3 regions of the Streptomyces sp. NBC_00016 genome follow, and region 3 is predicted to be linked to each of the others. Evidence: riboswitches for the same ligand, from Rfam matches in the RefSeq annotation. Region 3 holds a riboswitch; each other region holds the start of a gene.

Region 1 (10,013 bases), 2.4 Mb from region 3:
ATCGCGGCGGGCGCCGGGTCGTTGGCGCCGTTCCCGCCGACCTGGGTGTAGGAGCCGGGGCCGAGGTCGACCCGCCACAGGCGCTCGCCGGTGAGCGTGTAGGCCTCCAGCAGGTCGGGCCTGTCGCGGGTCCCGGACAGCCGGCTGACGACGAGCTCGTAGCGTCCGTCGCCGTCGAGGTCCCCCGGCCAGGCGTGCTGCACGGTGTAGCCGTCGGCGCCTGCGAGCGGGATCTCGGCGTAGCCGTCGGTGAAGCGCAGAGCCGCCGGACTCGGCTTCTGCACCCGCCCGTCGACGACGGCACGGACGGTGTACGTACCCGTCCCCGGGCTGTCGTCCTGATAGGTCGTCGACTTGCGCAGCGGCTCCCGGTTGAGCCGGCGTCCGTTCTTGTAGACGTTGAAGGCGATGGCGTTCGCGTGCCGCGCGTATTCGGTGCCGAGCAGCCGCCAGCTGAGGAAGGTCCCTTCGCCGGACGGGGTGGCGACCAGGCCGCGGTCGAGGTTCTCGACGATCCGGCGCGGGATCTCGGTGGCGTGCCCGGCGGGCGCGGAGACGAGTCCGGCCAGCAGGGTGACGGCGGTGACGGCGGCCGCGGCCGCGGCGCCCTTGATGACGATGCGTCGGTCGACGCGGGACACAGGACCTCCGAAGAGCGATAGAAAGCGCTTGCTCACTGACGGAGATCACTGTGTCCCCACCCTGTCCCGCCTGTCGATGGGACACCAAGGGCTGCCACAAGAACGCAATAGAACGATCATGAACGCGCAAACTCCAACGCCACCCCTCCCTCCCCCGGACACACCGAAGGCCGGACCCGGGGATCGGGGTCCGGCCTTCGGCCGCGTGTCAGGCGGGAGGTCGTCGCAGTCGGAGGGGGTCAGCCGACGGAGACGCCGTGCGAGCGGAGGTAGGCGATCGGGTCCACGTCGGAGCCGTAGTCCGGCGTGGTGCGGATCTCGAAGTGCAGGTGCGGGCCGGTCACGTTGCCGGTGGCACCGGAGAGGCCGACCTGCTGGCCCGCGGTCACGGTCTGGCCGACCGAGACGGATAGCTGGGACAGGTGGGCGTACTGGGCGTAGTAGCCGTCGGCGAGCTTGATGACGACCTGGTTGCCGTACGCGCCGCCCCAGCCCGCGGAGACGACGGTGCCCGCGCCCACGGCCTTGAGGGAGGTGCCGTTCGGGACGACGAAGTCGGTGCCGGTGTGGTAGCCGCTGGACCACATGCTGCCGGCCGTGTGGTAGGCGGTGCCGACGGTGGCGCCCGCCACCGGCAGCGCGTAACCGCTGGAGGTACCGGTGCCGCTCTCGGCGGCCTGGGTGACCGCCTTCGATGAGGACGAACCGGACGACGAGGAGGAAGAGGACGAAGGGGACGACGACTTGGTTCCGGACGCCTTCGACTTCGACGGGGAGGACGAGGAGGAACCGGACGACGAGCCGGACGACGAACCGGCGCTTGCGGCCTTCTTGCCGATCGAGAGCTTCAGCCCGGGGTGGATCAGCGACGGGTCGCTGCCGACGGCCCGACGGTTGTCCTGGTACAGCTTCTGCCAGCCGCCGCTGACGTTCTGCTCGTCGGCGATCTTCGACAGATAGTCGCCGGACCGCACGGTGTAGGACTTGGCCGTCGTGGCGGTGGCCGCCTTCTGCGCCACCGGCACGGACTGCACGGCCTTTTCCGGAACGGCCTGGGAAGCCGACTGCGCGACGGACTGCGCGGGGGCCGCGTGAGCGCCGGCGGCACCTATGAGCGGAAGGGCGAGCGCGGCGCCGCCCGTTCCGGCGACGGCTATGGAACGAGTGAAGCGCTGGGTCTTCGGACGGCGGTGCTTACCCTTCGCGGGCATGGCGAATTCCTCTCCGGCGCCTGCGAGGTGAGCTGTCGGGTGCGGACTGGAGATGCCCGGCCGCGCCGAGGCGCGGCTTTACCCCAAAGCCTGTTCCGGAGACCGGAACAGGCGGTTGTGCCTGTGGGTCCCCCGCTCCTGCCAGATACGGGTGAGTGTGCGGACTCCGGGCGGTGGCAGGATTCGGCGTCCGTCCGGATTGGTGTGGAACGTAAGCGACCAGGACGCACAGGGACAAGCAGAGGTTGTACCGCTAACGCCTTTCTCTTGATCCGCTGTGAGAATCCCCGGTCACACTCCGTGAGACAGGGGACCCGTTTACCGCCAAGCACCCTGGAAAAGCATGCGAATTACGTGAACATGACGGGCGACGTACGGTCACGGATATGACGCTGCTCACGTGACAGCTCTCCAGGTTCCTTTATTCCAGAGCGAGTTGGAATTAAGGCTTCAATTCGGACAGAAACCTCAGATGCGACGCAGCCGGATAACCGTCGCATCAAGGTCGCCCCGCAGTCCGGTGCGCAGCCCGTGATGGAGCAGCACCGCCCCCCGATGGACTTCGCCCGTTTCGCGGCATTCGTACGATGCTGTCGGGTCGAGTCCGCGCAGCCGCAGCGCCGGGACGGGCTCGCCGAAGCGCTGCGCCTGGAGCCAGGCGAGGACGACACTCTCGTCACCGCGCACGTACTGGACGGCGCTCAGGCCGCCCGCCGGGGGCCGCAGCCGGTAGAGGTCGCCCTGCTGCACGAGCGGCCGGATCTCCTTGTAGAGGTCCACCCATCGGCGCGCCTCGACGAGCTCCTCCTCGCTCCACTGCGAGAGGTCCCCGCCGACACCGAGCACACCGGCCATGGCGCTGACGAAACGGAAGCGCAGCGAGCTGACCCGGCCGTTGAGCTGGGCGTTGGGACTGTCGGTGACCCATGCCGCCATGACCCGGGCGGGGTGGATCTGGCTGAAGCCGTGCTGGATGTCGAGCCGGTCGAGCGGATCGGTGTTGTCGGAGGTCCACACCTGGTCGGTGCGGCTCATGATCCCGAGGTCGATGCGCCCGCCGCCGCCGGAGCAGGACTCGAAGGCAACCCCGGGGTGGGCCGCCCGCAGCCGGTCCAGGAGCGCATACAGGGCCCGTACGTGGTCGACCCAGAGGCGCTGCGGGTAGGGGTCGTCCGGCCAGCCGGCGTCGGTGAAGCAGCGGTTGAAGTCCCACTTCACATAGTCGACGGGCGCGCTGGAGAGGAGCCCGTGGAGCTGCTCCCAGAGGTACTCCTGGACGTCCTCGCGCGCGAGGTTCAGCACGAGCTGATTGCGAAACTCCGTCCGCTTTCGTCCGTATTGGAACTGCACCCAGTCGGGGTGCGCCCGGTACAGCTCGCTGTCCGGGTTGACCATCTCCGGCTCGACCCAGATGCCGAACTGCATGCCGAGGTCGTGCACCTGGTCGGCGAGGGGCTTCAGCCCGTTCGGGAAGCGGTCTGGGTTGGGCCGCCAGTCGCCGAGCCCGGCGTGGTCGCCGGTGCGCGCCCCGAACCAGCCGTCGTCGACGACGAAGAGCTCCACGCCGATCGCGGCGGCCCGCCGGGCGAGCGTGCCCTGCTGTTCCTCGGAGATGTCGAAGTAGGTGGCCTCCCAGGAGTTGAACAGCACCGGCCGGTCCTGTTCGGCGTCGGGGACGACATACGCGCGCTGGTAGGCGTGCCAGGCGCGGCTCGCCCCGCCGAAGCCGGCGTCGCTCCACAGGCCGGCGAAGACGGGGGTGGTGAAGGACTCCCCCGCGGCCAGCCGCAGCAGCCCCGAGTCGTCGTACCCGACACCCCCGGTGATCTGCACGCGCGCGTCCGGAAGTTGGGCGACGGCGATCCGCCAGGTGCCCGACCAGCCGAGGGCGCAGCCGTAGACCTCGCCGCGCTCCTCGGTCGCGTCGGTGTCCAGGGCGACCCAGGGCAGGTGCTGGTGCCCGGTGTGACCGCGACGGCTGCCGATGACCTGCTCGCCGTAGGTGAGCGCGGACCGGGTGAGCCGGGACTCGGCGGCCCAGCGGCCGTGCAGCTGCGACAGCCGCCAGTCGTCGCGCTCGGGCAGGGTCCAGGTGGCGGAGTCGGCGCGCAGCAGCTCCAGCGGCCCCTCACCGTCGTTGCGCAGGGTCGTCCAGCGCTCGACGACGTCGCCGCGCATCCGGTAGTGCAGGGTGACGGCCAGCCCGGCGTCCCGGAACCGCAGCCGCAGCCCGTCGCCGTCGGCCTCGAAGTCCTCGTAGGACCACTCGGTGCCGCGCCGTTCGTCCGTGCGCACCGACAGGGCCGGCCGGACGAAGCGGGGGCCGCCCTCGACCGGGTACTCCTCCCGGCCGTCGAGCGGGGACTCGAAGGACGCCCCCCGCTCCGACGGCGGGAAGGCGGCGAGCGCCTCGGCGTCCGCGAGCGCGATGCCCGGGCCCCAGTGCAGGTGGACCAGCTCGTCGGCCTCGGTGAGGTGGAGGGCGTAGCTGCTCGTCGGCCCCGAAAGGAGCCAGGTACGGCCGTTGTCGGCGATCTCGGGCATCAAACCCCCACTAATTCGAACAGGTGCGATCAAGCACCAACATCATCGAATGCGGTCGGCCTGCCGGGCAACTTTCCGTGGACAACTCTTCACCTGGGCAGACGTCCGGAGTACCGCCCTGTGGACAACCCGTTGCCCGGGGAACCCATGTCGTATCGTCGGGGAAGCGTCCCGTCGGCCACCACGAGCCGCGCCGACGGCGACCGACAGGGAGGGAGCCCCCGTGACGCAGCAGATCCCGTCGACCGAGCCCGAGCTGGCCGGCGTGCGCAACTTCCGGGATGTGGGCGGTCTGCCGACCGTCGACGGCCGGCGGGTGCGGCACGGCGTGCTGTTCCGCAGCGGCCATCTCGCGCACGCGACCGACGAGGACGCAGCGTTCCTCTCCGGCCTGGGCCTGCACACGATCTTCGACTTCCGCAATGCCGCGGACCAGAAGCTGGAGGGCCCGGACGTCGAGCTCCCGGGCGTGCGCAACGTGAACCTGCCCCTGTCGGACCCGGCGGACGGCTCCGAGTTCTGGAAGATGGTCCGCGACGGCGAGATCGACCAGCTGCGCGGGATCCTCGGCGACGGCAAGGCCGCCGGCCGGATGATCGCCTCCTACCGCTCGATCGTCAAGGAGCGGACGGCCGAGCACGCGCGGGTGCTGCACGCGCTCGCCGAGGACAGCGTCCCGGCCCTGATGCACTGCGCGGCGGGCAAGGACCGCGCGGGCCTGTCCATCGCGGTGACACTGCTCGCCCTGGGCGTGGAGCGCGAGGCCATCCTCGCCGACTACCTGGAGTCCAACGCCAAGCACCGCCGCTACCGGGTCCGCCGCAGTGCCACCTCGGACGCGGCCTACTCCCCTGAGGTCATGGAGCTGCTCAGCCCCCTCTTCGACGCGCGCGCGGAGTACCTCGCGGCGGCCGAGGAGACCATCGAGGAGACCTGGGGCGGCGTCGACGCCTATCTGGAGGAGGGCCTCGGGCTCTCCCCCGAGACCCGTGAGCGGCTGCGGGACCGGCTGCTCGACTGACACTGACACCGCGTCCGGCACGGCGACCGGCACCGCGTCCGGCTCCGTGCCGCGGAGGCCGCACCGGTTTCCGGGGGCTCTACTGGTTGGCGCCCACCTCGAACAGCAGCCAGAGGAACGCCGCGAAGACGTGCCCCACCGCGATGTAGATGATCAGCCGGATCCAGAGGGTGCGGGGGAACTTCTCCTCGATGTCCTTCATGGCGTCTCTCCGATGTCCGAAGGGGTCGGGCCCAGGCACAGCGTGGCCGTGGGGCTCTGCAACAGGGTGTGGACGAAGAGCAGTTCGACCCCGTCGGCGTCCTGCGCCGCGATGCGGTGCGGGGTCAGCGAGTCGAAGTGCGCGCTGTCACCGGGCCCGAGCAGTTCGGTGGTGTCCCCGAGGCGCAGCCGCAGCCGCCCGCGCAGGACGTGCAGCCACTCCTCCCCGGGGTGCACGCGCACGACGTCTCCCTGGGAGCCGTAGGGCACGTGGACACGCAGGGCCTGCATCCCGCGCCCGGAGGCGCCCGCCTGCCAGTACGTCCAGCCGCCCGCGCGGGTCGGCTCCATGGCGGCGGCACGGACGACGGCGTCCCGGTCGGCGGACGTCTCACCGAGCAGTTCTGAGACCGTCGTACCGTAGATACGGGCGAGCGCGAGCAGCATCGGCAGCGAGGGCTGGCGCTGCCCGGTCTCCAGGCGGGAGAGATGGGCGGCCGACAGCCCGGCGGCGCGGGCCGCGGCCTCCAGGGTGAGGGCGGTCCGGCGGCGCAGGGCGCGCAGCTGGGGGGCGACGGCGGGAAGAGCCCCGGCGTGTTCCGCCGGGTCCTCGGACTCGGGCGAGCTCATGACTCCATTGCACGCCGGAATTGCCTCTGCGGCAAATTTGTTGCCTCAGAGGCAAAAGCGCTCGCAGACCCCAGGCAGTCCTCCCCGTCGCCCGTGCTCCCGGGCGGCTCAGCGGTTGGCCACCGCCTGCTTCACCAGCGTCCTGCCGAAGTCCCACATCAGCCCGCCGCCGCCGTGCGCGTCGTCCATCACGGCGGTGAAGGCGTCGACGAACCGGTCCACCTCGCGCTCGCCGACGATCAGCGGCGGGATCAGCTTGATCACCTCCAGATGGTCGCCGGAGACCTGGGTGAGGATCCGGTGCCGTTGCAGCAGCGGTACCACCACCATCTGCGCGAAGAGTCCCTTGCGGGCCGCCTGGAGCATGGCCCACCGGCTGCGCAGCTTCAGAGACCTGGGCTTTCCGAACTCGATGCCGATCATCAGACCCCGGCCGCGGACGTCGGCCAGCAGCTCGTACTTGTCGACGAGTGCCGCCAGCCGGGACCTGAGCAGGTCGCCGGTGGCCCGCGCGTTGGCCACGATCTGCTCGTTCTCCAGCACGGACAGCACCGCGAGCCCGGCCGCCATGGCCTGCGCGTTGGACCCGAAGCTCGCCGAGTGCACGAGCACCCGGTCCATCGACGAGTAGACCTTCTTGAAGATCCAGTCCTTGCCGAGCGTGGCGCCGACCGGCACATAGCCCCCGGACAGCGCCTTGGCCACGCACACCAGGTCCGGCTCGACGCCGTCCTCGTGCTGGTAGGCGTAGAAGTCGCCGGTCCGGCCGAGACCCGTCTGCACCTCGTCCGCGATCAGCAGCGCCTTGTGCCGGTGCAGCAGCTCCTGCGCGGCGCGCAGATAGCCGGGCGGCGCCTCGTGCACCCCCTTGCCCTGGATCGGCTCGACGATGAGGGCGGCGACGTCCCCCTTCCTCAGCTCACCGGCCAGTGCGTCGAGATCGCCGATCGGGACCGCCGTGTCGGCCAGCAGGGGCGCGAAGCCGTCCCGGAAACCGGACTCCCCGTTCACCGACAGCGAGCCCGTGGTGAGGCCGTGGAAGGCGTGGTCGCAGTACAGGACCCTCGGCCTGCCGGTGGCGTACCGGGCGAACTTCAGCGCCGTCTCCACCGCCTCGGTGCCGCTGTTGCCGAAGAACACCCGGTCCAGATGCGGGCTGTGGGCGAGCAGCTTCTCGGCCAGCAGCCCGGGCAGCGGCTGGCAGTCGAAGCGGGTCAGGTCGGCGAGCCGGGCGTCGAGGACGTCGTGCAGCGCCTTGCGGACGACGGGGTGGTGGCGGCCCAGCCCCATCACCCCGAACCCGGCGAGCATGTCCAGGTAGTCGTTGCCGTCCGCGTCCCAGAAGTACGCGCCCTCACCGCGCTCGTAGACCTTGTCGAAGCCGATGGTGTGCAGCATGCGCGGCAGTTGGTGGTTGAGGTATCTGCCGTGCAGCTCGTAGCGCTCGGCTCCGCGCTCGGCCAGGAGGGCGCCGAGGTCGAACTCCGTGGTCATTCCGCTTTCTCCTTGACTGGGCCGGTCACCGGAGCGTCGAGGGACCGGACGTCCCCGGCGGCCAGGCTCGCGCTGATCCGGCCGGCCACCTCGACGGGGGTGAGGCCGATGTCGGCGAGCACCTCGCCGCGCTTGGCGTGCGCGAGGAACTGCTCGGGGATGCCGAACCGCCGTACGGGCACGTCGACGTCGGCGTCGCCCAGGGCCAGTGCCACCGCCGATCCGACGCCGGCGGCACGGCTGTTGTCCTCGACGACGGCCACCAGCCGGTGCTCGGCGGCGAGGCCGGGCAGGGCCGGGTCGACGGGCTTCACCCAACGGGGGTCGACGACCGTGCAGCCGACGCCTCTGGCCTCCAGCAGCTCGGCGGCCTGGAGACACACCGGCGCCATCACGCCGACGGCCACCAGCAGCACCTCCGCCCGGTCGCCGAGGTGCAGTACGTCCATGCCGCCCACCCGGCCGACGGCCGGCACCTCCGGTCCGACCGACTCCTTCGGGAAGCGGACCAGGGTCGGCGCGTCGTCCACCGCGACCGCCTCCCGCAGCTGCGCGCGCAACTGCTCGGCGTCGCGGGGGGCCGCGATGCGCAGCCCCGGGACGACCTGGAGCACGGACATGTCCCACATGCCGTTGTGGGAGGCGCCGTCCACGCCGGTGACGCCGGCCCGGTCCAGCACGAACGTGACCCCGCAGCGGTGCAGGGCCACGTCCATCAGCAGCTGGTCGAAGGCCCGGTTGAGGAAGGTGGCGTAGACGGCGACGACGGGGTGCAGGCCGCCGGTCGCCAGCCCGGCCGCGCTCACGGTCGCGTGCTGTTCGGCTATGCCGACGTCCCAGACGCGGTCCGGGAAGCGCTCGGCGAACCCGCCGAGCCCCACCGGATGCAGCATCGCCGCGGTGATCGCCACCACGTCGTCGCGTTCCTCGCCGATCCGCACGATCTCCTCGCCGAAGACGGACGTCCAGGACGGACCGCCGGCGGGCGCGAGCGGCACGCAGGTGAGGGGGTCCATCGCGCCCACGGTGTGGAAGTGGTCCTCCTCGTGCGCGAGGGCGGGCTCGTACCCACGGCCCTTCTCGGTCAGGCAGTGCACCAGCACCGGCCCGTGGAAGCGCTTCGCCCGCCGCAGCGCGGACTCGACGGCCTTGATGTCGTGCCCGTCGATGGGGCCGACGTACTTCAGGCCGAGGTCCTCGAACATGCCCTGCGGCGCGAACGCGTCCTTGAAGCCCTTCTTCGCGCCGTGCAGCGACTCGTAGACCGTGTGGCCGACGACCGGGGTGCGCAGCAGTACGTCCTTCCCCCAGGCCAGCACCTTCTCGTAGCCGTCGGTCGTGCGCAGCGTCGCCAGGTGGTTGGCAAGTCCGCCGATGGTCGGCGCGTACGAGCGCTCGTTGTCGTTGACGACGATGATCAGCGGCCGGTCCTTGGCGGCCGCGATGTTGTTCAGCGCCTCCCAGGCCATGCCGCCGGTGAGCGCGCCGTCGCCGATGACCGCGACCACATGGCCCTTCTCGCCCTGCACCTGGCGGGCCTTGGCGAGGCCGTCGGCCCAGCCGAGGGCGGTGGAGGCGTGGCTGTTCTCGATGATGTCGTGCTCGGACTCCTCACGGGAGGGGTAGCCGGACAGGCCGCCCTTGCCGCGCAGTTTGGAGAAGTCCTGACGCCCGGTCAGAAGCTTGTGCACATAGCTCTGGTGTCCGGTGTCCCACAGGACGCGGTCGACCGGCGACTCGAAGACCCGGTGGAGCGCGACGGTCAGTTCGACCACACCCAGGTTGGGCCCCAGGTGTCCGCCGGTCCTGGCGACCGCGTGCACCAGGAACTCCCTGATCTCTTCGGACAGTTCACCGAGTTCCGCCTCGGACAGCGCCTTCAGGTCGCGTGGTTGCCGGATGTTCTCCAGGATCGTCACGTCGGGCCCCCTTCGGTCCGTGCTGTTCAACTCACGGTGACGGCCGGCTCCCCCGCCGCGACGCCGTCCTGTTCCATCTGCTCGGCGATCTTCATCGCCTCCTCGATGAGCGTCTCCACGATCTTCGACTCGGGGACGGTCTTGATGACCTCGCCCTTCACGAAGATCTGACCCTTGCCGTTGCCGGAGGCGACCCCCAGATCCGCCTCCCGCGCCTCGCCGGGGCCGTTCACGACGCACCCCATGACGGCGACCCGCAGCGGGACCTCCATGCCCGTGAGGCCCGCCGTGACCTCGTCGGCCAGCTTGTAGACATCGACCTGGGCCCGCCCGCAGGACGGACAGGAGACGA
Region 2 (10,013 bases), 1.5 Mb from region 3:
CTCTTCACGCGGCGGGGCGGGCGGCAGCGGCGGTCCGGCGAGTTGCAGCAAGCCGCGCACCGCCGCACGGAAGTCCGGGTCGCGCAGGGCCCGGCCGAGCGTACGGGCGTCCTCGCCGCGCTGCCAGATCAGGCCGGAGAGCAGATCGAGAGCGGTGTACAGGTCGCCCTCGACGGCCAGGTCGCCGGACACCCAGGCGCGGGCGAGGCCGAGTTCACCGGGCTTGAAGAGGAGCCGGCGCAGGGCCCGGCGATTGCGTACCACCAGGGTCGGCGCGTCAGGCGGGCCCGCCTGCGAACCGTCCCAGGCGCGGACGCGCACCGGGAAGGGGGCTCCCAGCAACTGTTCGACGAGGGCATGGAGCCGCGGCGCGGCGTCAGCCATGATGCACACCTCCGTGACGGGTGATCCCGCAATGTCCTGACACCACGTAAACACGGAAGAGCGCGCCGTCCAGTCCCGCGCGGCCGTCACGGCTCGGCAAAATACATGTATGTAACACGTGCCGCCCGGCGGTGGGACGGACACACGCCGAAGGGGCCGTCCGCACCACGGATGGCGGACGGCCCCTTCGGGGGTGTTTCGGTGACCGTCGGCCCGGAGGCCGGAGGTCGGGTGATCTGAGGTCAGGTGACCGAAGTCGGATGACCGGAGGTCGGGTGACCGAGGGTCAGGAGGCCTTGGCCTTCTCGTTCTCGGTCTTCTCGGCGGCCGGCTTCGCGGCGACCGGCGCCGGCTTCGCGGCCTCGTAGAACTCCTCGCGCGGGGACTCCAGCGCACCCAGCGCCACGACCTCGCGCTTGAGGAACATGCCGAGCGTCCAGTCGGCGAAGACACGGATCTTACGGTTCCACGTCGGCATCGCCATGCCGTGGTAGCCGCGGTGCATGTACCAGGCGAGACGGCCCTTGACCTTGATCTTCATCTTGCCCATGACGATCATCGCGACGCCCTTGTGGAGGCCGAGGCCCGCCACCGCACCCTTGTTGGAGTGCGAGTACTCCTTCTGCGGGAAGCCCCGCATACCGGAGATCACGTTGTCGCCGAGGACCTTGGCCTGCCGCAGCGCGTGCTGCGCGTTCGGCGGGCACCAGGCGTTCTCGACGCCGGCCTTGCGGGCGGCGACGTCCGGGACCTGGGCGTTGTCGCCGGCGGCCCAGATGTAGTCGGTGCCCTGGACCTGGAGGGTCGGGGCCGTGTCGACGTGACCGCGGGGGCCCAGCGGCAGGCCGTAACGGGCCAGCACCGGGTTGGGCTTGACGCCGGCCGTCCACACGATGGTGTTGGAGTCGACCTCGAGGCCGTTCTTCAGCACCACGTGGCCGTCGACGCAGGAGTCCATGGAGGTGGAGAGGTAGATCTCCACACCGCGGCCCTCGAGGTGCTCCTTGCCGTACTGGCCCAGCTTGGGGCCGACCTCGGGAAGGATCTTGTCGGCGGCGTCGACGAGGATGAAGCGCATGTCCTCGCGGGACACCGTCTTGTAGTACTTGGCCGCGTCCCGGGCCAGGTCCTCGACCTCACCGATGGTCTCCGCACCGGCGAAACCGCCGCCGATGAAGACGAAGGTGAGCGCCTTGCGGCGGATCTCCTCGTCGGTCGTGGAGTCGGCCTTGTCGAGCTGCTCGAGGACGTGGTTGCGCAGGCCGATGGCCTCCTCGACACCCTTCATACCGATGCCCTGTTCGGCGAGGCCGGGGATCGGGAAGGTGCGGGAGACCGCGCCGAGCGCGATCACCAGGTAGTCGAAGGGCAGCTCGTACGCCTCGCCTACCAGCGGCGCGATCGTGGCGACCTTGCGGTCCTGGTCGATGGTGGTGACCCGGCCGGTGAGGACCTCCGCCTTGGGCAGCACGCGTCGCAGCGGGACGACGACGTGGCGCGGGGAGATGTTGCCGGCGGCGGTTTCGGGGAGGAAGGGCTGGTAGGTCATGTACGACCGGGGGTCGACGACCGTGACGGTCGCCTCGCCGTAGCGCATCTTCTTCATGATGCGCCGAGCTGCGTACAGGCCTACGTACCCACCGCCTACTACGAGGATCCTGGGACGCTCCGTGGTGCTCATGCCATCGAGTATCCACCCGCTCGAGGGGGGTCGCTCGTGCGCCCCTTCACAAGCTTCCTGGGGGTGTGTGCTATCCTCCGCGGCCCGCGTGATCCACGTCATGGCGCGGAGCGGGAACCAGCGTGTAGGGCATGGCGTTGTCAATGCCGCGTGAGCTGCCTCTCCGGGCTCGGAAGGGCTCCGTGAGGGCCGCCGGAGACACCCTTTCCGGACCTCCGCGATACGTCCGCGCACGCCTCTTTTGAACACGTTCACAGGGGTGTTGGGCCCCCGGAAGGGTCAACGGAGACGCCTCCGTCCTCCGACTGGGCCGAATTCCTTGTGAAGAACTTCACGAACTTTCCCGAAGGGGTGCCTCCGGAACGCGTCCGAGGGGCCACGAAGGGCCCCTCGGGTCTGCTCATACGCGCATCCTGCCTGCTCAGCAGAGTGCAAGTAGCGGGTCCGCCGGGCTCACGCGATCGACCAGGCGATGCCGTCGAGGATGTCGTGCTCGCTCACGACGACCTCCTGAGCGCCGATCCGCTCCATGATCGCCAGCAGGACGAGCGCGCCCGCCGCGATCACGTCCACCCGGCCCGGGTGCATCGCCCGGTGCGCCGCGCGCTGTTCGTGGGTGGCCCGGAGAAGGTCGTCGCTGATGCTTCTGACCCGGTCGATACCGATCCGCGCATGGTGGATCTTCGTGGAGTCGTACGCGTCCAGCCCCAGAGCGATCGCCGCGACCGTCGTCACCGAGCCGGCCAGGCCGACCAGGGTGTGCGCCTCGCGCAGCGGGACCGTCCGCTCGGCGAGGTCGAGGGCGGCCTCGATGTCGGCGCGCATCGCGGCGATCTGCCCGGCGGTGGGCGGGTCGGTGACCTTCCCGTCCACGACCAGGTGCCGCTCCGTCATCCGTACGCAGCCCACGTCGACGGAGCGCGCGGCACGCACCCGGTTGTCGCCGACCACGAACTCGGTCGAGCCGCCGCCGATGTCCACCACCAGGAACGGCTCGGCCAGGTCGGCACGCCCGTCGAGTTCCCTCGTGGCGCCGGTGAAGGAGAACTCGGCCTCCTGGTCGCCGGTGATGACCTCGGGCTCGACGCCGAGGATGTCCAGCACCCCGCGCACGAACTCGTCCCGGTTCTCCGCGTCCCGGGAGGCGGAGGTGGCGACGAAGCGCAGCCGCTGCGCGCCGTACTCCTTGATGGCGGCCGCGTACTCCCGGCAGGCCGCGAAGGTCCGCTCCAGCGCCTCGGGGGCGAGCCGTCCGGTGCGGTCGACGCCCTGGCCGAGACGGACGATCGTCATCCGGCGGTCCAGGTCGACCAGCTCGCCGGTCTCCGGGTCGGCGTCGGCGACGAGGAGGCGGATCGAGTTCGTACCGCAGTCGACGGCGGCGACCCGGGTCACCGGGCGGCCGCCTTCGCGTCGTCCCGCTCGACCGGCGCCACACACGTGCCCTTGCGCCACCACTGCGGGAGCATCTCCAGAGCCTCGTCGCCGAGGGGGTTCACGCCCGGGCCGGCCGCCAGGGAGTGCGCGACGAGCACATGCAGGCACTTCACCCGGTCCGGCATGCCGCCCGCGCTGGGGAAGTTCTTCAGTTCCTCGATCTCGTCCCGGCGCCGGATGTAGTCCTCGTGCGCGGCACGGTAGGCGGCGGCCAGCTCCGGGTCGGCCTGGAGCCGCTCCGTCATCTCCTTCATCACGCCGTTCGCCTCGAGCGTGCCGATGGCCGAGTTGGCCTTCGGGCACGTCAGGTAGTACAGCGTCGGGAAGGGCGTGCCGTCGGGCAGGCGGGGGGCCGTCTCCACGACGTCCGGCTCACCGCACGGGCAGCGGTGCGCGATCGCGCGCAGACCGCGCGGCGGCCGTCCGAGCTGCTGCTTGAAGGCCTCGACGTCCGCGTCGGTGGGCTCGGTGCGCGGGGTGGTCGGCGGGGGCGTTTCCATGCCTGTCTTTCTATCGGTTCTGGCCGGCGGCTCCGGCCACCGGCTCTGAGTACCGGCTCCGGGTACTGGTTCCGGGTACCGGCTCCGGCTGCCGGCTCCGGCTGCCTGTTGGCTGCCGGTCGGTTCACTGGTCGGAGGCGTCGGACTTGTCGACGCCGTCCCAGACGTTCGCGTACCAGGGGCGGTCGGTCGCCCCGAGGTCGGCACGGGACTGCCTGGCCGCGTCCGGATCGATCACGACGAACCCGGTCTCCCCCGGCAGCACGTAGTGCAGCCGCTGCCGGATCTGCTGCTCGGCGTAGGCGTCGTCCTGCCAGCGCGCCTTGAGGTCGCGCAGCTGCTCGACGCGTTCGCTGGCCTGCTGCTTCTCGCGCTCCAGATCGGCGATCTCGGCGCGCTGCGAGACGTACTGGCGCATCGGGTAGGCCAGGGCCACGATCAGCGTGCACAGGACGAGCGCGAGGAGCGCGGCGCGGCCGGTGAGCCGGGAGCGGCGGGCCTGGCGCTTGGTCTGGGAGCGGTAGACCCGGGCCGCGGTCTGCTCGCCGAGCAGCTTGATCCTGGTCGCGGTGGAGAAACGGTCCCGGTCCTTCACGGCCACTGCTTCCCGCCTCCCGTCTCACACGTACGTACGTCCCCGCACACGGTACGGGACCGGTACGGGGACGTACGTACGACTGGCGGAGCCTTGACCCGGTTAGGTCGGGCGCGGCGTCAGCCCTTGCTGTGCGCGAGGTCCGCGGAGCGGACGTGCGGGAAGGTTCAGCCCTTGAAGCGCGGGAAGGCGGAGCGGCCGGCGTACACCGCGGCGTCGTCGAGGATCTCCTCGATGCGCAGCAGCTGGTTGTACTTGGCGACGCGGTCCGAGCGGGCCGGGGCGCCGGTCTTGATCTGACCGCAGTTCACCGCGACCGCGAGGTCGGCGATGGTGACGTCCTCGGTCTCGCCGGAGCGGTGGGACATCATGCACTTGAAGCCGTTGCGCTGGGCCATCTCGACGGCGTCCAGGGTCTCGGTCAGCGAACCGATCTGGTTGACCTTGACGAGCAGGGCGTTGGCGGAGCCCTCCTCGATGCCGCGGGCCAGACGCTCGGGGTTGGTGACGAAGAGGTCGTCGCCGACGATCTGGACCTTGTCGCCCAGCTTGTCGGTGATGACCTTCCAGCCGGCCCAGTCGTCCTCGTACAGCGGGTCCTCGATGGAGACGAGCGGGTACGCGGAGACGAGCTCCTCGTAGTACTCGGTCATCTCGGCGGCCGAGCGGGACTTGCCCTCGAACTCGTACTTGCCGTCCTTGTAGAACTCGGACGCGGCGACGTCGAGCGCGAGCGCGATCTGCTCGCCGGGGACGTAACCGGCCTGCTTGATGGCCTCGATGATGAGGTCGAGCGCGGCGCGGTTGGACTCCAGGTTCGGGGCGAAGCCGCCCTCGTCGCCGAGGCCGGTGGACAGGCCCTTGGTCTTCAGCACCTTCTTGAGGGTGTGGTAGACCTCGGCACCCCAGCGCAGGGCCTCGGAGAAGGACTCCGCGCCGATCGGGGCGATCATGAACTCCTGGATGTCCACGTTGGAGTCGGCGTGCGAGCCGCCGTTCAGGATGTTCATCATCGGCACCGGCAGCAGGTGCGCGTTGGGGCCGCCCAGGTAGCGGAACAGCGGCAGGTCGCTGGCCTCGGAGGCGGCGTGCGCGACGGCGAGCGAGACGCCGAGGATGGCGTTGGCGCCGAGCGAGCCCTTGTTGTCGGTGGCGTCCAGGTCGAACATGGCCTGGTCGATCAGGCGCTGCTCGGTGGCGTCGTAGCCGACGAGCTCCGGGCCGATCTGCTCGATGACGGCGAGGACGGCCTTCTCGACACCCTTGCCGAGGTAGCGGTTGGGGTCACCGTCGCGGAGCTCGATGGCCTCGAAGGCACCGGTGGAGGCGCCGGACGGAACGGCGGCACGACCCGTGCTGCCGTCGTCGAGGCCGACCTCGACCTCGACCGTGGGGTTGCCTCGGGAGTCCAGGATTTCCCGGGCTACGACGACGTCGATGGACGGCACGAGCATCTCCTTCTTGGGATGTGACGCTGGTTGTGCGGGGCCCAGGGGCCTTGATGAGCCCTTGCTGAGCCTTGCGACTAGAGCCTAACCGCCCCGGGACCGTCGGCAGCCGACCGACCGTCCCGTGGACAGACAGACGGTACCTATTGTTTCCGCCCGGAACAAAGGGGGTGGCCGAGAAAAGCCGACAGGAAGTGACGAACGGGCAAAGAGAAACCCCGCTCCGGTGCGTACGGGGGAACACGCACCGGAGCGGGGGGCCCGTGGGGACGGGGGGTGACCCTCACGAGGTCTTCAGTGTGCCGACCTCGCATATGAGGGCGCTGTGGCTTCTCTGGGGGCCAGGTGTCACTTCAGGCGAAGTGACACATCGGGCGCGGTGTCACTTCAGGTGGAGCTGCTGGCCCGGGTAGATCAGGTCGGCGTCGGTGACGATGTCCTTGTTCAGCTCGAACAGCTTCGCCCAGCCGCCCTTGACCTTGTGCTTCTCGGCGATGGAGCTGAGGGTGTCGCCCTTGACGACCTTGTACTCGCCGTCACCCTTCTTGACCTTCTTGCCGGTCGGGGTGGTGACCGTCTTGGAGGCGGCCGGGCGGTCGGTCGAGCGGGAGGCGCTCTGCTCCTCGGTCGAGCGGCTGCTGGTGCTGCCGCTGTTCGACGAGCCGGAGGAACCGGAGGAGCTGGACGAGCCGGAGCTCGAGGAGTCGGCGCTCGAGCCGTTGTAGGCGGCGCCGGACAGGCCGGTGCCGCAGACCGGCCAGGCACCCTTGCCCTGACCGGCGAGGACCTTCTCGCCGATGGCTATCTGCTGGGACTTGGAGGCCTGGTCGGCGGTGGAGGCGTAGGCGGTGCCGCCGTACGCGGCCCAGGTGGACGCCGAGAACTGCAGACCGCCGTAGTAGCCGTTGCCGGTGTTGATGGACCAGTTGCCGCCGGCCTCGCACTGGGCGACCGCGTCCCACTCGGAGGCGGTGGCGGCGGAGGCGTTGCCGGCCGCCATCAGCGGGGCGGCGATGGCGACGCCGGTGACGCCGGCGAGCGTGGCGACGCGGGTCGCCTTGGAGGGACGGCGGTGCTTGCCCTTGGCGGAAAACAGCATGGTGGATCCCCTCACCGACGCCTGCGAGGTGAGCTGTCGGGTTCGGGCCGTGTGAGTTGCCCGGCCACTTCCTCGCCCGTCGGAGCACTGCTCCGTGGGAGGTGTGGCTTCACCCCAAGCCGTTCCGGTCAACCGACCGGTCCGGCACTTACCTTGGGTCCCCCGCTCCTGCCTACGGCGCTTGACGCGACGACTGTTCCCGGGTCGTCGCTGGCAGGATTCGGCGTTGCGACGGCCGGGGCCCGGGTTGCCGAGCGGCCTCGACCGTAGACACGCGATCGGCGGAATTTCAAAGACGATCAGGGCTTCTGAGACTCATCCCACACTTTCACCAAACCGGACATTCGGCGCGAAGCGTGACGCGAACTCCCGCTGTTTTTCTTGGGCTTTGCGCCCTATTCCACCCCTGTGTCGAGGGTCTGACCGGCGGCGATGTTGCTCGGGTCGACACCGATGAGGTCCCTGTTCTCGGCGTAGAGGGCGCGCCATCCGCCGTCGAGGCCAAGGGAGTCGGCGATGGACGCGAGGGAGTCGCCCTCCTGGACGACATAGGTGGCCGCGGCATGCCGCCCGGCGGAGGCGGCGGTGGTGCCGTCCACGCCGGCGTCGGTCGCACTCTTGGTCGCGGCCTCGTCGGCGGTGGCACCGCGGTGCTTGCCCGAGCCGAGGGAGCCGGTGTCGACCAGGCTCCAAGAACCTTCATCCTGTACATATTTGTCCGACTCGTCCGTACCCGGGGTCGCCGTGGTCGAGCCGTCGCCCGTCGAGCCGTCGCTCCGGCCGCCGGAACCACCGGACGTACCGGAGTCGTCCGTGGCGGCGGAGGAAGAGGACGAAGGGGAGGAAGCGGACGCGGAAGGCGAACTGGAGGAATCGGTGGACGAGTCGGACGATCCGGTCGAGGAGTCCTCGTCGGCCGTGGAACCCGAGGAGCCCGAGGATCCGGACAACCCCCGGGACAGGTCGGACAATCCGGAAGAACCAGATGAGTCGGACGAGCCGGAAGAATCGTCCGCCACGCCGGTGTCCACGTTCAGCGCGCCGTTCTCCTGGGTGAGCCCGGAGGTCAGCCCGCAGGTGCCCCACGCGCCGATCCCCTCGGCCGCGAGCACCTTCTGCGCGACGGCGATCTGCTGGCTGCGGCTGGCCAGGTCGGGACTGGTCGCGTAGTCGAGGCCGCCGTGCGCCACCCAGTCCTTCTGGGTGAGGCTCAGGCCGCCGTACTCGCCACCACCCTCGTCGGCGCTCCACGAGCCGCCGGTCTCGCACTGCGCCACCTTGTCCCACACCGTGCCGTCCGCCGCACTCGCGCCGGAGGCGGCGAGCAGCGGGATGGCGATGGCGGAGCCCGTCACTCCGGCCGCGACAAGGAGGGCCGGGGCCTGGCGGGGGCGACGGTGACGACCGTTCCCGGAGAGCATGCGAGGGGCCTTTCTCTGGACAGCACTGACCGGCGCGGCGGGTGAAATCGATGCGTCGCGCTGACGAGAGAACGTATCGGCAGACGATCACTTGTCACAAGTTAATGCCGCGCAGATCACGTGAAGATCACAGACTTGAGTGTTGGTCACCTTTACTCCGCCGAACGGTCACACTCCGGCTGACATCCGATCAGACGCGGATCGCTTATGGGCCGGAATGCACCGGAGTGAACTCGACCGGCAAAGTCCGCAGCCCGCGCATGATGAGCCCGCCACGCCATCTCAACTCGTCCGGATCCACGGCCAGTCGGAGATCGGGCAGCCGGGTGAGCAGGGTGGCCAGCGCGGCCTGGCCCTCCAGCCGGGCCAGCGGGGCTCCCAGGCAGTAGTGGATGCCGTGGCCGTAGCCGAGGTGCTGGTTGTCACGGCGGGACAGATCGAGGGTGTCGGGGTCCGAGAAGCGCGCCGGATCACGGTCGGCGGCCGCCAGCACCACGAGCACGGGGTCGCCCGGCGCGATGTCCTGGCCGCCGATGCGCAGCGGCTCGGTCGCGAACCGCCAGGTGGCGAGTTCCACGGGGCCGTCGTAGCGCAGGAGTTCCTCGACGCCCGTCTCGAGCAGACCGCGGTCGCCTTCGTCCTCGGTGAGCGACCGCTGGAGGCGTGCGCGCTGCTCGGGGTGGGTGAGGAGGGCGTAGGTGCCGTTGCCGATGAGATTGACGGTCGTCTCGAAGCCCGCGAACAGCAGGATGAAGGCCATGGCGGCGGCCTCGTTCTCGGTGAGGTGCTCGCCGTGGTCCGAGGCACGGATCAGACCCGAGATGAGGTCCTCGCCGGGAGCCGGGTCGGCGGGAAGCTCCGCGCGCTTGCGGTGGATGAGCTCCAGCAGATAACCGCGCATCTTCTTCACCGACCGCGCGACACCGCCCCGCGGGCCCCCGCCGTGCCGGATCATCATCCCCGCCCAGTCGCGGAAGTCGTCCTGGTCCTCACGGGGGACGCCCAGGAGGTCGCAGATCGCGTAGATGGGGAGAGGGAAGGCGAAATCGTGGATGAGGTCGGCCTTCCCCTCGGCGGCGAACCGGTCGATGAGCTGATCCGTCAGCTCCTGGACCCGGGGCGCGAACTCGGCGACCCGGCGCGGGGTGAAGGCCTTGCTGACGAGCCGTCGCAGCCGGGTGTGGTCCGGCGGGTCGATGTTGAGCAGATGCGTCATCAGCTCGGCCTTGCGCTCACCGGGGATGCCGGTCTTGCCCTTGGCGTGCGCCGGTTCGTCGTGGTGCGCCGGGTTCTTGGAGAGCCGCTGGTCGGCGAGGGCCTGTTTCGCGTCGGCGTACCGGGTGACCAGCCAGGCCTCGACCCCACTGGGCAGGACGGTGCGGTGCACGGGCGCGTGCTCGCGCAGCCAGGCGTAGGCGGGGTAGGGGTCGGTCGCGAACTCCCAGGTG
Region 3 (10,013 bases):
TCACCTGCGAGATGAAGGCCGGGCCCTCGCCACCGCCCCCTCCCCCGCCGGGTCCGCCGGACGAGCCGTCGCTCGTCTCGATCTTCACGGCGATCCCGACCAGCACCGGCACGGCCGCCAGCACACCCAGCAGCGCAAGGGTGCGCCAGCGCCGGAAGGTGGTCAGCAGTTCGCTGCGGAGCAGCCCGAAGGTCCAGGTCCAGTTCGCCGTCCGCACCGATGTCGATGCCGGTTCCGGTGCCGTCGTCGATGCCGGTTCCGATTCCGGTGTCCGGTTCCGGTCGTCCACCGTGTCAGCCCGCGACATCGAATCCCTCCCCCGTGAGAGCCACGAACGCGTCCTCCAGGGAGGCCCGCTCGACGGCGAAGCCGCGGACGCGGACGCCCGCCGACACCAGCGCGGCGTTCAGGTCGGCGAGATCCCGGTCCGGGGGTGGGGCCTCGGCGCTCACCCGGTCCTCGCCGAGGACGACATCGTCCGCCCCCTGCTCCTTCAGCACCCGGGCCGCGTCCGCCGGGTCCGGCGTCGTCACGACCAGTCGGCCGCGTGTCCCCGCGGCGAGGTCGGCCACCGGGCCCTGGACGAGCAGCCGGCCCTGTGCCATCACCGCCGCGTGCGTGCACACCTGCTCGATCTCGTCGAGCAGGTGCGAGGAGAGGAAGACGGTCGTGCCCTCCGCGGCCAGCTCCCGGATCAGCGAGCGGATCTCCCGCATGCCCTGCGGGTCCAGGCCGTTGGTCGGCTCGTCGAGGACGAGCAGCCGACGGGGCTGGAGCAGGGCGGCGGCGAGGCCCAGCCGCTGCTTCATACCGAGGGAGTACGCCTTCGCCTTCTTGCCGGCGGCGGCCGTCAGGCCCACCCGCTCCAGCGTCGCCGAGACCCGCGCCCGCCGGGTGTGCGGATCGGCGGTCGGGTCGGCGGCGTCGTAGCGGAGCAGGTTGTCGCGGCCGGAGAGGAAACCGTAGAGAGCGGGGCCCTCGATGAGGGTCCCGACGTGGGGCAGCACGGCCCGCGCGGCCCGCGGCATGGGTTGCCCCAGGACGCGGGCCGAGCCGGCCGTGGGCTCGATGAGTCCCATCAGCATGCGGATGGTGGTGGTCTTGCCGGAGCCGTTGGGGCCGAGGAAGCCGAAGACGCTGCCGGCCGGGACGGTCAGGTCGAGGCCGTCCACGGCGAGCTGTCCGCCGCGATAGCGCTTGGTGAGGCCGCGGGTGTGGATGACGGCACCGTCGTCCCGAGGCACCCGTACGGATTCCGGCACGGGCACCCGTACGGACTCCCCCATCGGCTTCCCCTCCGGCTCGTCCGGCCTCCGGTGTCCGGAGGCCGGCCTCTGCCCTACGTCACCCGCGCCGCCACTTCATCACTTCACCACTCGACCACTGCGCATGCTTCGGCCGCTTGGCCTACTTCGCCGCGTTCGCCGCCTTCACCAGGGCGTCCTTGGTGACCGCGCCGACGTAGACCTTGCCGTCGTCCGTCATCAGGGCGTTGATCAGGCGGGTGGAGAAGACGGTGCCGGAGCCGAACTTGCCGGTCACCTTGTCGCCGAACGAGCCGAGGAAGCCGCCGAGGTCGCCGCCGGCCTCCGCGCCCGAGGGCATTCCTTCGCCACCGGTGTCGAAGACGGCGACGGACGTCCAGCCCTCGCCGAGGACATTGAGTCCGTCGAGGCCTTCAAGGCCTTCCGCACCCTCGACGCCCTCTACGCCTTCGAGGTCCTTCGCGAGGTCGTCGGACTTGCCCGAGTGCCCGGGGGCGCTCTCCCCGGCCTCGTCACCCTCGGTGACCTTCGCGCCCTTGGGGGCGGTGAAGTCGAAGGTGGACGCGGCGGGCTTGGCGAAGCTGACCTGGGTGAAGCCCGCGTCCACGACGGCGGCGCCACCGCTCGCCGGGGTCAGCGTGAACTTCAGCGGCAGGCCCGTCTTCGCGTCCACGGCCACACTGATCGCGCCGACCGTGGAACCGGACTGCTTCGGCTTGACCAGCAGCTTGTAGGCGTCACGGCCGGCGACCTGGACGGTGCCGTCGACGGTCACGGAGGTCGTGTCGTCGACCGCCTTCAGGGCCTCCTCGGTGAGCTCCTTGGGCGTCGCGGGGACCGGGGTCTCCGCCGTGCCGGAGCCCTTGCCGGAGCCCTTGCCGGCACCCTTGTCGGAGCTCTCGTCGGCGGTCGAGTGGTAGACCTCGTTGGAGGCGCTGTCGTACCCCCACACGTCCTTGCCGTTGTGGATGACGCTGTACTCGGCGGCGTTCTCCAGCAGCGAGAGCTTCTGGCGGTCCGGGCCGTCGGTGGCGACGCGCAGGGTGTGCGTGCCGGCGGCGAGCTCGGCGAGCTTGGTGGACGGGTCGGCGGACGAACCGTCGCCGCCCTGGGTGGCCCCCGAGAGGAGCCCGCTCTCCAGCCCGCCGAGGTCGGGCAGCCCGAGATCGGTGCTGATCTTCACCGTCCCGGACAGCTGCTGCACGTCCGAAGCGGCGATCTTGTCGAGGAGCTGCTGGGCGGTGATCTTCGGCAGGTCGGGGTCGCCGGAGTCGGCGAGCGCCGGGACCAGCCCGATCGTCGCCGCCGCCACACCGATCACGGTGACCGGGACGATGTACCGTGCGGCCTTGCGCCGTCCGAGGCGCAGGTCGTCGGCTTCCGCGCCGGTCGACTCCCCGCCGGTCGTGGTGTCGTCGGATGCCTTCGGTGCCATGTGTGCCTTACCTCCGTCGTCGGCGGCGGCTGGTCATCTCACGCCTGAACGTCCCCACCCCAAGCCGCCATTCTCACCCGAATCGGTGAGGAGTGGTGTTTTCCGTGGTTCCCATCTGACCAAATCAGCCATGAGGAAGCGTCAGCCCGAGGGCTCAACTCCACATACGCCTGCGGTATGACACGAAGGTGACGAGGCGGCATCCGACCCGTAGGGGTCCCCGGGGTCAGCCCGCCCGGTGGACCACCGCGTCGCAGAGTTCCATCAGCGCCGCCTTCGAGTCGCACTCCCGCAACGGCGCCAACGCGGACCGCGCTTCCTTCGCGTACCGCACGGTGTCCCGGCGGGCCTGCTCCAGCGCCGGGTGGGCCCGGAGCGCCTGAAGCGCCTCGGTGTGCCGGGCGTCGTCGGTCAGGTCGGAGTCCAGCAGCTCGCACAGGGCGATGTCCTCGGGCAGCGACAGCCGCGCCGCCCGCTCCCGCAGCCGCAGCACGGGCAGCGTGGGAACGCCCTCGCGCAGGTCCGTCCCCGGCGTCTTGCCCGACTCGTGCGAGTCGGAGGCGATGTCCAGGACGTCGTCCGCCAGCTGGAAGGCGACGCCGAGCCGCTCGCCGTACTGCGTGAGCACGTCGACGACCGTCTCGTCGGCGCCGGACATCATCGCCCCGAAGCGGCAGGCCACGGCCACCAGCGAGCCGGTCTTGCCGCCGAGCACGTCGAGGTAGTGGTCGACCGGGTCCCGCCCGTCCGTCGGCCCCGCCGTCTCCAGGATCTGCCCGGTGACCAGCCGCTCGAACGCCTCCGCCTGCACCCGCACCGCCTCGGGTCCGAGGTCGGCCAGGATGTGGGAGGCCCGCGCGAAGAGGAAGTCACCCGTGAGGACGGCGACGGAGTTCCCCCAGCGGGTGTTCGCGCTGGACACCCCGCGCCGCACGGCCGCCTCGTCCATCACGTCGTCGTGGTACAGCGTGGCCAGGTGGGTCAGCTCCACCACGACGGCCGAGGGCACCACACCCGGCGCGTACGGGTCCCCGAACTGCGACGCGAGCACCACGAGCAGCGGCCGGAACCGCTTCCCGCCCGCGCGTACGAGGTGCTGGGCGGCCTCCGTGATGAACGGGACCGCACTCTTGGTGGCCTCGAGCAAGCCTTCCTCGACAGCCGCCAATCCGGCCTGGACATCGGCTTCCAGAGCCTGGTCCCGCACGCTCAGCCCGAACGGCCCGACGACGGTCACGAGGGGTCTCCTGTCTGCTGGTGTCTACTGGCGATTACGCGGTTTGTCGATAGGTCTCTGCCATCACTCAAGTCAGCGTATCCGGTCACGTTTCGATCACCGATAGCCCCCACGTCCCGCAGGCTCGAATGGACTCGCCCGGGAGGCCCCCGCAGGCCAGGCACTGTCGGATCACGCCCGATATGTTTTTGATCAGCTCATATGAGCGGACATGGAGAGAGTTTCCGGGAACTGGAGATTCATGTCCCGGACCGGGGCCCCCGTCGACCCGACGCGCCCATTCGGCCCTCTCTCCACGTGACGACGATCACGCATTCTCTTCAGCCTTCCCCTCGCGACGCGTCGGGCACGAAGGAAGGCGATTCCCCTGCGCCCCCTCCGTCACCCACTGCCGGTGCTTTAACAATGAGTTGGGGCTAATGCCCGTTTCGCCGCTCTTGTGAACGCTGGTGAGTTGGCTCACTCCCCGCGGAGATCCGGTCCGGGTTCACGATTCACCGATTCTCCGCACCCCTTAAGCAAGTTGAAGCTTTGCACCCACAAAGGATCAAGCACCCCATAGGCCACAGACCAAGGTCAATAGGGGTGATCTGTGAATCCGGTACTTGTTTCGGACATGTGCTCTCGCATACGTTCCCGGCCTGTCGGGCGGAACGCCGAATCCTGCCGCCGCCCGAACACCCATCGATAACGCTCGGCAGGAGCGGGGGAACCAGGTAAGTCGCCGAAACGGAATTTCCGGACGTCTTGGACACACAAGACGCTTCGGACAGGCCGTACGGCTTGGGGTAAAGCCGCGACCGTCAGGACGCGACCGGGCAGCTCCCGCCCGAACCCGACAGCTCACCTCGCAGGCGCCGGAGAGGAAATTCGACATGCCCGCTGCCGCTCAGCCGCGCCGCAACCGTTTCATCCGCACGCTCGCCGTCGCCGCCACCGGCGCGGCCGTGCTCGCTCTCCCCGTACTCGGGGCGACCACCGCCTCCGCGGCGACCCCGGCCGTCTCCACGGCCACCAGCCTCGGCTACGCCAACAACCTCGACGGCTGGATCCGCGCCTCCCTCCAGGTCATGGGGCAGCACGGCATCCCGGGGACGTACAACGGCATCTACCGCAACGTCATCCGCGAGTCCTCCGGCAACCCCAACGCCATCAACCTCTGGGACTCCAACGCGGCCGCGGGCATCCCGTCCAAGGGACTGCTCCAGGTCATCGACCCGACCTTCCGCGCCTACCACGTCAACGGCACGTCGTGGGACTCGTACGACCCGGTCGCGAACATCACCGCCGCCTGCAACTACGCGGCCGCGCGCTACGGCTCGATCGACAACGTGTTCGGCGCGTACTGACCGTACCGCCGGCCGGTCACCGGTCACCGGTCACCGGTCGCCGGCTGTCGACCGCCGGGGCCCGGGGCCCGACAGCCGACTGCCGACAGCCGGGAGTCGGTAGCCGGTAGCCGGTAGCCGGTTACGGAAACAGACGTTCGAGGACGACGGCCACGCCGTCGTCCTCGTTCGACGTCGTCACCTCGTCGGCCACCGCCTTGAGCTCCGGATGCGCGTTGGCCATGGCGACGCCCCGGGCCGCCCAGTCGAACATCGGGATGTCGTTGGGCATGTCCCCGAAGGCGACGGTGTCCTCGGGCCGCAGCCCCAGGTGTTCGGCGGCCAGGGCCAGACCCGTCGCCTTGGTGATCCCGCAGGGCTGGAGTTCGACCGTGCCCGGCCCCGACATGGTGACCGTGGCCAGCGAGCCGACCACCGAGCGGGCCGTCGACGCCAACTCGTCGTCGGACAGCGTGGGATGGCGCAGCAGCACCTTGCTGATCGGCTCGCACCACAGGTCGTCGCGCCGGCCGACGCGCAGGGCGGGCAGCGTCGGGTGCGGCATCCGGTAACCCGGCTCGATGAGTGTCAGCCCGTCGACACCGTCCTGGTCGACGGCCGCGTACAGCTGCCCGACCTCCGCCTCGATCTTGCCGAGCGCGGTCTCGGCCAGCTCCCGGTCCAGGGTGACCGACCACAGCAGACGGTCCGCGCCGGCGTCGTACAACTGTGCGCCCTGCCCGCACACCGCGAGCCCCCTGCTGTGCAGCCGGTCGAGCAGCGGGCGCACCCGGGGCGCGGGCCGTCCCGTCACCACCAGGTGGCGTGCGCCGGCGGCCGCCACCCGCGCGAGCGCGTCGAGCGACCGGTCGGAGAAGGTGTCGTCGCCGCGGAGCAGCGTCCCGTCCAGGTCGGTGGCGATGAGGGAGTACGCGGTGCGCGCGGCATATGCGGTGGGTGCGGCCATGATCAGAGAATACGGATCCCGGGCCTCCCCGGTTCGACGCGAACCGGCCGACGTCCAAGTCCTGTCCGGTTCTGCCAACTCCCCTTGTACGCCTGGCTCACGCCTGGCTGCCGACCGACGCAATGAAACGGCTTTCTGGCACATCGCCGGGTAGCGGGCGGTTAAAGGCCTCTGCACCGATTGGCAACAACATGCGACGCTACCTACCGCGATGCCCGGGTGGACCGGTACCGTCCAGGTGTCCAGGGGGGACTTGATCGGGGGGTCAGGTTGAGCAGTGGGCGCATTCGTGTGCTGAGGCCGCAGGACCTCGGCGAGGGGGAGAGGGAGCGGTGGCGCGCGCTGCGTGCCGCGTCGACGCTGCCGCGAAACCCCTTCATGGAACCGGAGTTCACCGACGCCGTGGGCCTGGTACGGCCGCGCTCGCGGGTGGCGGTGGTGTACGAGGGGCGTGAGCCGGTCGGCTTCCTGCCCCACGAGCGGGGCAGGCTCGGACAGGGCCAGGCCCTCGCGTACGGCGTCTCGGACGCGCAGGGCGCGGTGCTGGCCCAGGGTCTCGGGCTGAACGCCGACGAACTGATGCGGGCGTGCGGCCTGTCGAGCTTCGCCTTCGACAACCTGGAGGCGGAGCAGGGGCTGTTCGTCCCGCAGGCGGCCGAGGAGTACGCCTCCTATGTCATCGACGTCGAAAAGGGTTACGAGACCTACGAGTCCGTGCTGCGCGCCCAGTCGCCGAAGTTCCTGAAGACGACGCTGGCCAAGGAGCGCAGGCTCGGCCGCCAGGTCGGGGAGGTGCGGTTCGTGTTCGACGAGCGCGATCCGGCCGCGCTGCGCACGCTCATGGCGTGGAAGTCCGCGCAGTACCGCAGGACCGGCCGCCGGGACCGGTTCGCACAGGAGTGGATCAGCCGGCTCGTGGACGCGCTCTGCGGGACCCGCGCGCCGGAGTGCTCCGGCACACTGTCCGTCCTCTACGCCGGTGACCAGCCGATCGCCGCGCACTTCGGACTGCGTTCGTCGACCGTCCTCGCCTGCTGGTTCCCCGCGTACGAACCGGAGTTGGCGAAGTTCTCGCCGGGCCTGGTGCTGCATCTGCGGATGGCCGAGTCGGCCGCCGCCGAGGGCATCGGCCTGCTCGACCTGGGGCGGGGCGCGGCCGAGTACAAGGACTCGCTGAAGACCGGGGAGCTGCCCGTGTACGAGGGGGCGTGGTCGCGTCCGGGGGTGGGCGCCGCGCTCCACTGGCTCAGCCGTGAGCCGTCCCGCCGGGCGCATCACTTCGTGCGCAGCCGGCCGAGGCTCGCCGCGGCGGCCGCACGGACCTTGAAGGGCGCGGGCCGACTGCGCCGACCGTGACGGGCGGCACCGGCCGACCGGCATGACGGGCGTGACGGGTGTGACGGGCGTGAGACAAGGGGGGTTCATGTACCGCGCTGCACGTGCACAGCAGGAGATACAGAGGTTCCTGGACATCGAGCCGGTGCAGGTCGCCGAGCTGGAACTGGACGACGGGGGTGTCCTCAGACCGGGGCCGGGAAGTCCGCCCGTCACGCACGGCGAGGTGTTCGTGCTGGTCAGAAGGGGCGGGCGGCCGATCGGGACGCTGCTCGGGTCGGTACCGGAGGGAGCGGACCCGAAGACCGCCCTCATGGACCTGGCCACCCGCGAGCAGGCCCCCGGGGCTGCCCCTTCCACGGGGCCCACGGCAGGGGCAGCCCCGACCACCACGGCCCAGGCCGTCATGGCCCAGTCCGTCATGGCCACGACCGCCATGGCTCAGGCCGAGACCGCCTGTGCCCCCGCCATCCCAACCGCCACGGGCCAGGGCGCCGGCGCGCCCGCCCCGGCCGCCGCCGTGCCGTTCACCACCGTCGTCGTCGCCACCCGTGAGCGCGCCGAGAAGCTCGCGCACGCTCTCGACTCGCTGCTCGCCCAGGATCATCCGGACTTCGAGATCGTCGTCGTCGACAACGCGCCCGTGACGGACGCGACCCGGGACCTGGTCGAACGCAAGTACGCCGAGCGCGTGCGGTACGTCACCGAACCGGCGCCCGGTCTCGCCGTCGCGCACAACAAGGGCATCGAGACCGCCCACGGCGAGGTGATCGCGTTCACCGACGACGATGTCGTGGCGGACCCGCGCTGGCTCACCGAACTCACCGCGCCCTTCACCGCCGACCCGGGCCTCGGCTGCGCCACCGGCCTGATCCTGCCGGCCCGGCTGCGGACCCCCGCCCAGGTCCTCCTGGAGAGCCACGGCGGCTTCGCCAAGGGCTTCACGGCCCGCACGTACGACCCGCAGGATCCGCCCGCCGACGAGCCGCTGTTCCCGTTCACCGCGGGCCGCTTCGGCTCCGGCGCCAACATGGCCTTCCGTACGGAGGTGCTGCGGGCGGCCGGCGGCTTCGACCCGGCGACCGGGGCGGGGACGCTCGCGCGGGGCGGCGACGACCTCTACGGGTTCGTCCGGGTCCTCGCCGGGGGCCATCGGCTCCACTACACGCCGCTGGCCCTGGTCTGGCACCACCACCGGGAGACCTGGCGGGACCTGGAGACCCAGGCGTACGGCTACGGCGCCGGCCTCACCGCCTACCTGACGGCGATCCTCGTCAACCGGCCCGGCCTGCTGCCCGCGTTCCTGGCCCGGCTGCCCCGGGGGCTCGCCCACGCACGGACGCTGACGGCGAGCCGGGAGGCGGAGCCCGCGGCGGACGGCGCGCCCGGCGGTCACGACGCCCGGACCCACGCCTGGCCCGCCCGGCTCTCCCGGCTCCAGCGGCGCGGCATGCTCTACGGGCCGGTGGGCTATCTGCGGGCCCGGCGCGCGCTGCGAGGTGCTGCGCGATGACGGCGTCCGCACACAGAACCGGCGGAAGCAGCGCCGGCAACGACCTCGGCAACGGCGGCAGCAACGGCGGCAACGGGAGTAACGGGAGTAACGGGAGTATCCCGGTGTTTCTATATCACGCCGTGATGGAGGAACCGCCCGGCTGGATCGCCGAGTTCACCGTCAGCCCCAAGCAGTTCGGCGAGCACCTGGACGCCGTCGTGGACAGCGGCCGTACGCCCGTCACGATCAGCGCGCTCGCCGACCACCTCGCGGGGCGGGCGCCGCTGCCGCCCCGGCCGGTACTGCTCACCTTCGACGACGGCTTCGCCGATCTGCCCGGTCCGACCGCCGAGGCGCTGGCCGAGCGCGGACTGTCCGCGACGGCCTACCTCACCACCGGAGCGATCACCCATGGCGGGCGCAGCCTGCTGCCGCCCGCCCCGATGATGACGCTGGAGCAGGCGGCGCAACTCGAGCGGTACGGCATGGAGATCGGCAGCCACACCGTCACCCACGCCCAACTGGACACCCTCGCGCCGCGTGCGCTCGCGCGCGAACTGCGCGTTTCCCGCTTGGTGTTGGAGGACGCCCTCGGCCACCAGGTCCGTCATCTCGCCTACCCGCACGGCTACAACAGCGGCCGGGTACGGCGAACGGCGGCGGCCACGGGCTACGAGACGGCCACCGCCGTTCGGCACGCGCTGAGTTCGGACCGCGACGAGCACTACCGCATCGCCCGGCTCATCGTGCGCCGCGGTCACACCGTCGCCGACGTCCGGGGCTGGCTGGCGGGATCCGGTGCCCGTGTCGCCCCGTACCGCGACGGACCGAAGACGGTCGGCTGGCGCTGGTACCGCCGCGCCCGCGCCGCCGTACAGGGACCGGTGTTCGCAGGTTGAGCCGAGTTCGGCGATTCGACGATTTTGGTGTGAAAAGAAGAGAAAATTCCTA

What was found. A riboswitch is a leader RNA that binds a small molecule or an ion and turns the genes downstream of it on or off. The one in region 3 is predicted to bind cyclic di-AMP.
Region 1: it holds a riboswitch for cyclic di-AMP, as region 3 does, so the genes downstream of both, OG933_RS08300 (peptidoglycan DD-metalloendopeptidase family protein) here and OG933_RS18945 (transglycosylase SLT domain-containing protein) in region 3, are expected to answer to the same signal.
Region 2: it holds a riboswitch for cyclic di-AMP, as region 3 does, so the genes downstream of both, OG933_RS25795 (transglycosylase family protein) here and OG933_RS18945 (transglycosylase SLT domain-containing protein) in region 3, are expected to answer to the same signal.

What each region holds. Positions count from the first base shown of each region.
Region 1 covers NZ_CP108304.1:1,843,579-1,853,591, forward strand. The annotation lists gene OG933_RS08295 (hypothetical protein) at 1-641, opposite strand, end outside; gene OG933_RS08300 (peptidoglycan DD-metalloendopeptidase family protein) at 881-1,852, opposite strand; cyclic di-AMP (ydaO/yuaA leader) riboswitch at 1,857-2,016, opposite strand; gene OG933_RS08305 (alpha-galactosidase) at 2,321-4,396, opposite strand; gene OG933_RS08310 (tyrosine-protein phosphatase) at 4,620-5,417, shown strand; gene OG933_RS08315 (DUF6126 family protein) at 5,497-5,619, opposite strand; gene OG933_RS08320 (XRE family transcriptional regulator) at 5,616-6,248, opposite strand; gene OG933_RS08325 (aspartate aminotransferase family protein) at 6,357-7,742, opposite strand; gene dxs (1-deoxy-D-xylulose-5-phosphate synthase) at 7,739-9,661, opposite strand; gene ispG (flavodoxin-dependent (E)-4-hydroxy-3-methylbut-2-enyl-diphosphate synthase) at 9,688-10,013, opposite strand, start outside.
Region 2 covers NZ_CP108304.1:5,806,015-5,816,027, reverse strand. The annotation lists gene OG933_RS25825 (cyclopropane-fatty-acyl-phospholipid synthase family protein) at 1-384, opposite strand, end outside; gene OG933_RS25820 (NAD(P)/FAD-dependent oxidoreductase) at 671-2,065, opposite strand; gene OG933_RS25815 (exopolyphosphatase) at 2,519-3,460, opposite strand; gene OG933_RS25810 (DUF501 domain-containing protein) at 3,457-4,002, opposite strand; gene OG933_RS25805 (septum formation initiator family protein) at 4,127-4,603, opposite strand; gene eno (phosphopyruvate hydratase) at 4,765-6,051, opposite strand; gene OG933_RS25795 (transglycosylase family protein) at 6,428-7,144, opposite strand; cyclic di-AMP (ydaO/yuaA leader) riboswitch at 7,148-7,334, opposite strand; gene OG933_RS25790 (transglycosylase family protein) at 7,540-8,565, opposite strand; gene OG933_RS25785 (cytochrome P450) at 8,771-10,013, opposite strand, start outside.
Region 3 covers NZ_CP108304.1:4,283,462-4,293,474, forward strand. The annotation lists gene OG933_RS18925 (ABC transporter permease) at 1-307, opposite strand, end outside; gene OG933_RS18930 (ABC transporter ATP-binding protein) at 294-1,286, opposite strand; gene OG933_RS18935 (LolA family protein) at 1,408-2,700, opposite strand; gene OG933_RS18940 (polyprenyl synthetase family protein) at 2,927-3,937, opposite strand; cyclic di-AMP (ydaO/yuaA leader) riboswitch at 4,582-4,809, shown strand; gene OG933_RS18945 (transglycosylase SLT domain-containing protein) at 4,813-5,286, shown strand; gene OG933_RS18950 (HAD family hydrolase) at 5,408-6,232, opposite strand; gene OG933_RS18955 (GNAT family N-acetyltransferase) at 6,524-7,588, shown strand; gene OG933_RS18960 (glycosyltransferase) at 7,656-9,080, shown strand; gene OG933_RS18965 (polysaccharide deacetylase family protein) at 9,206-9,961, shown strand.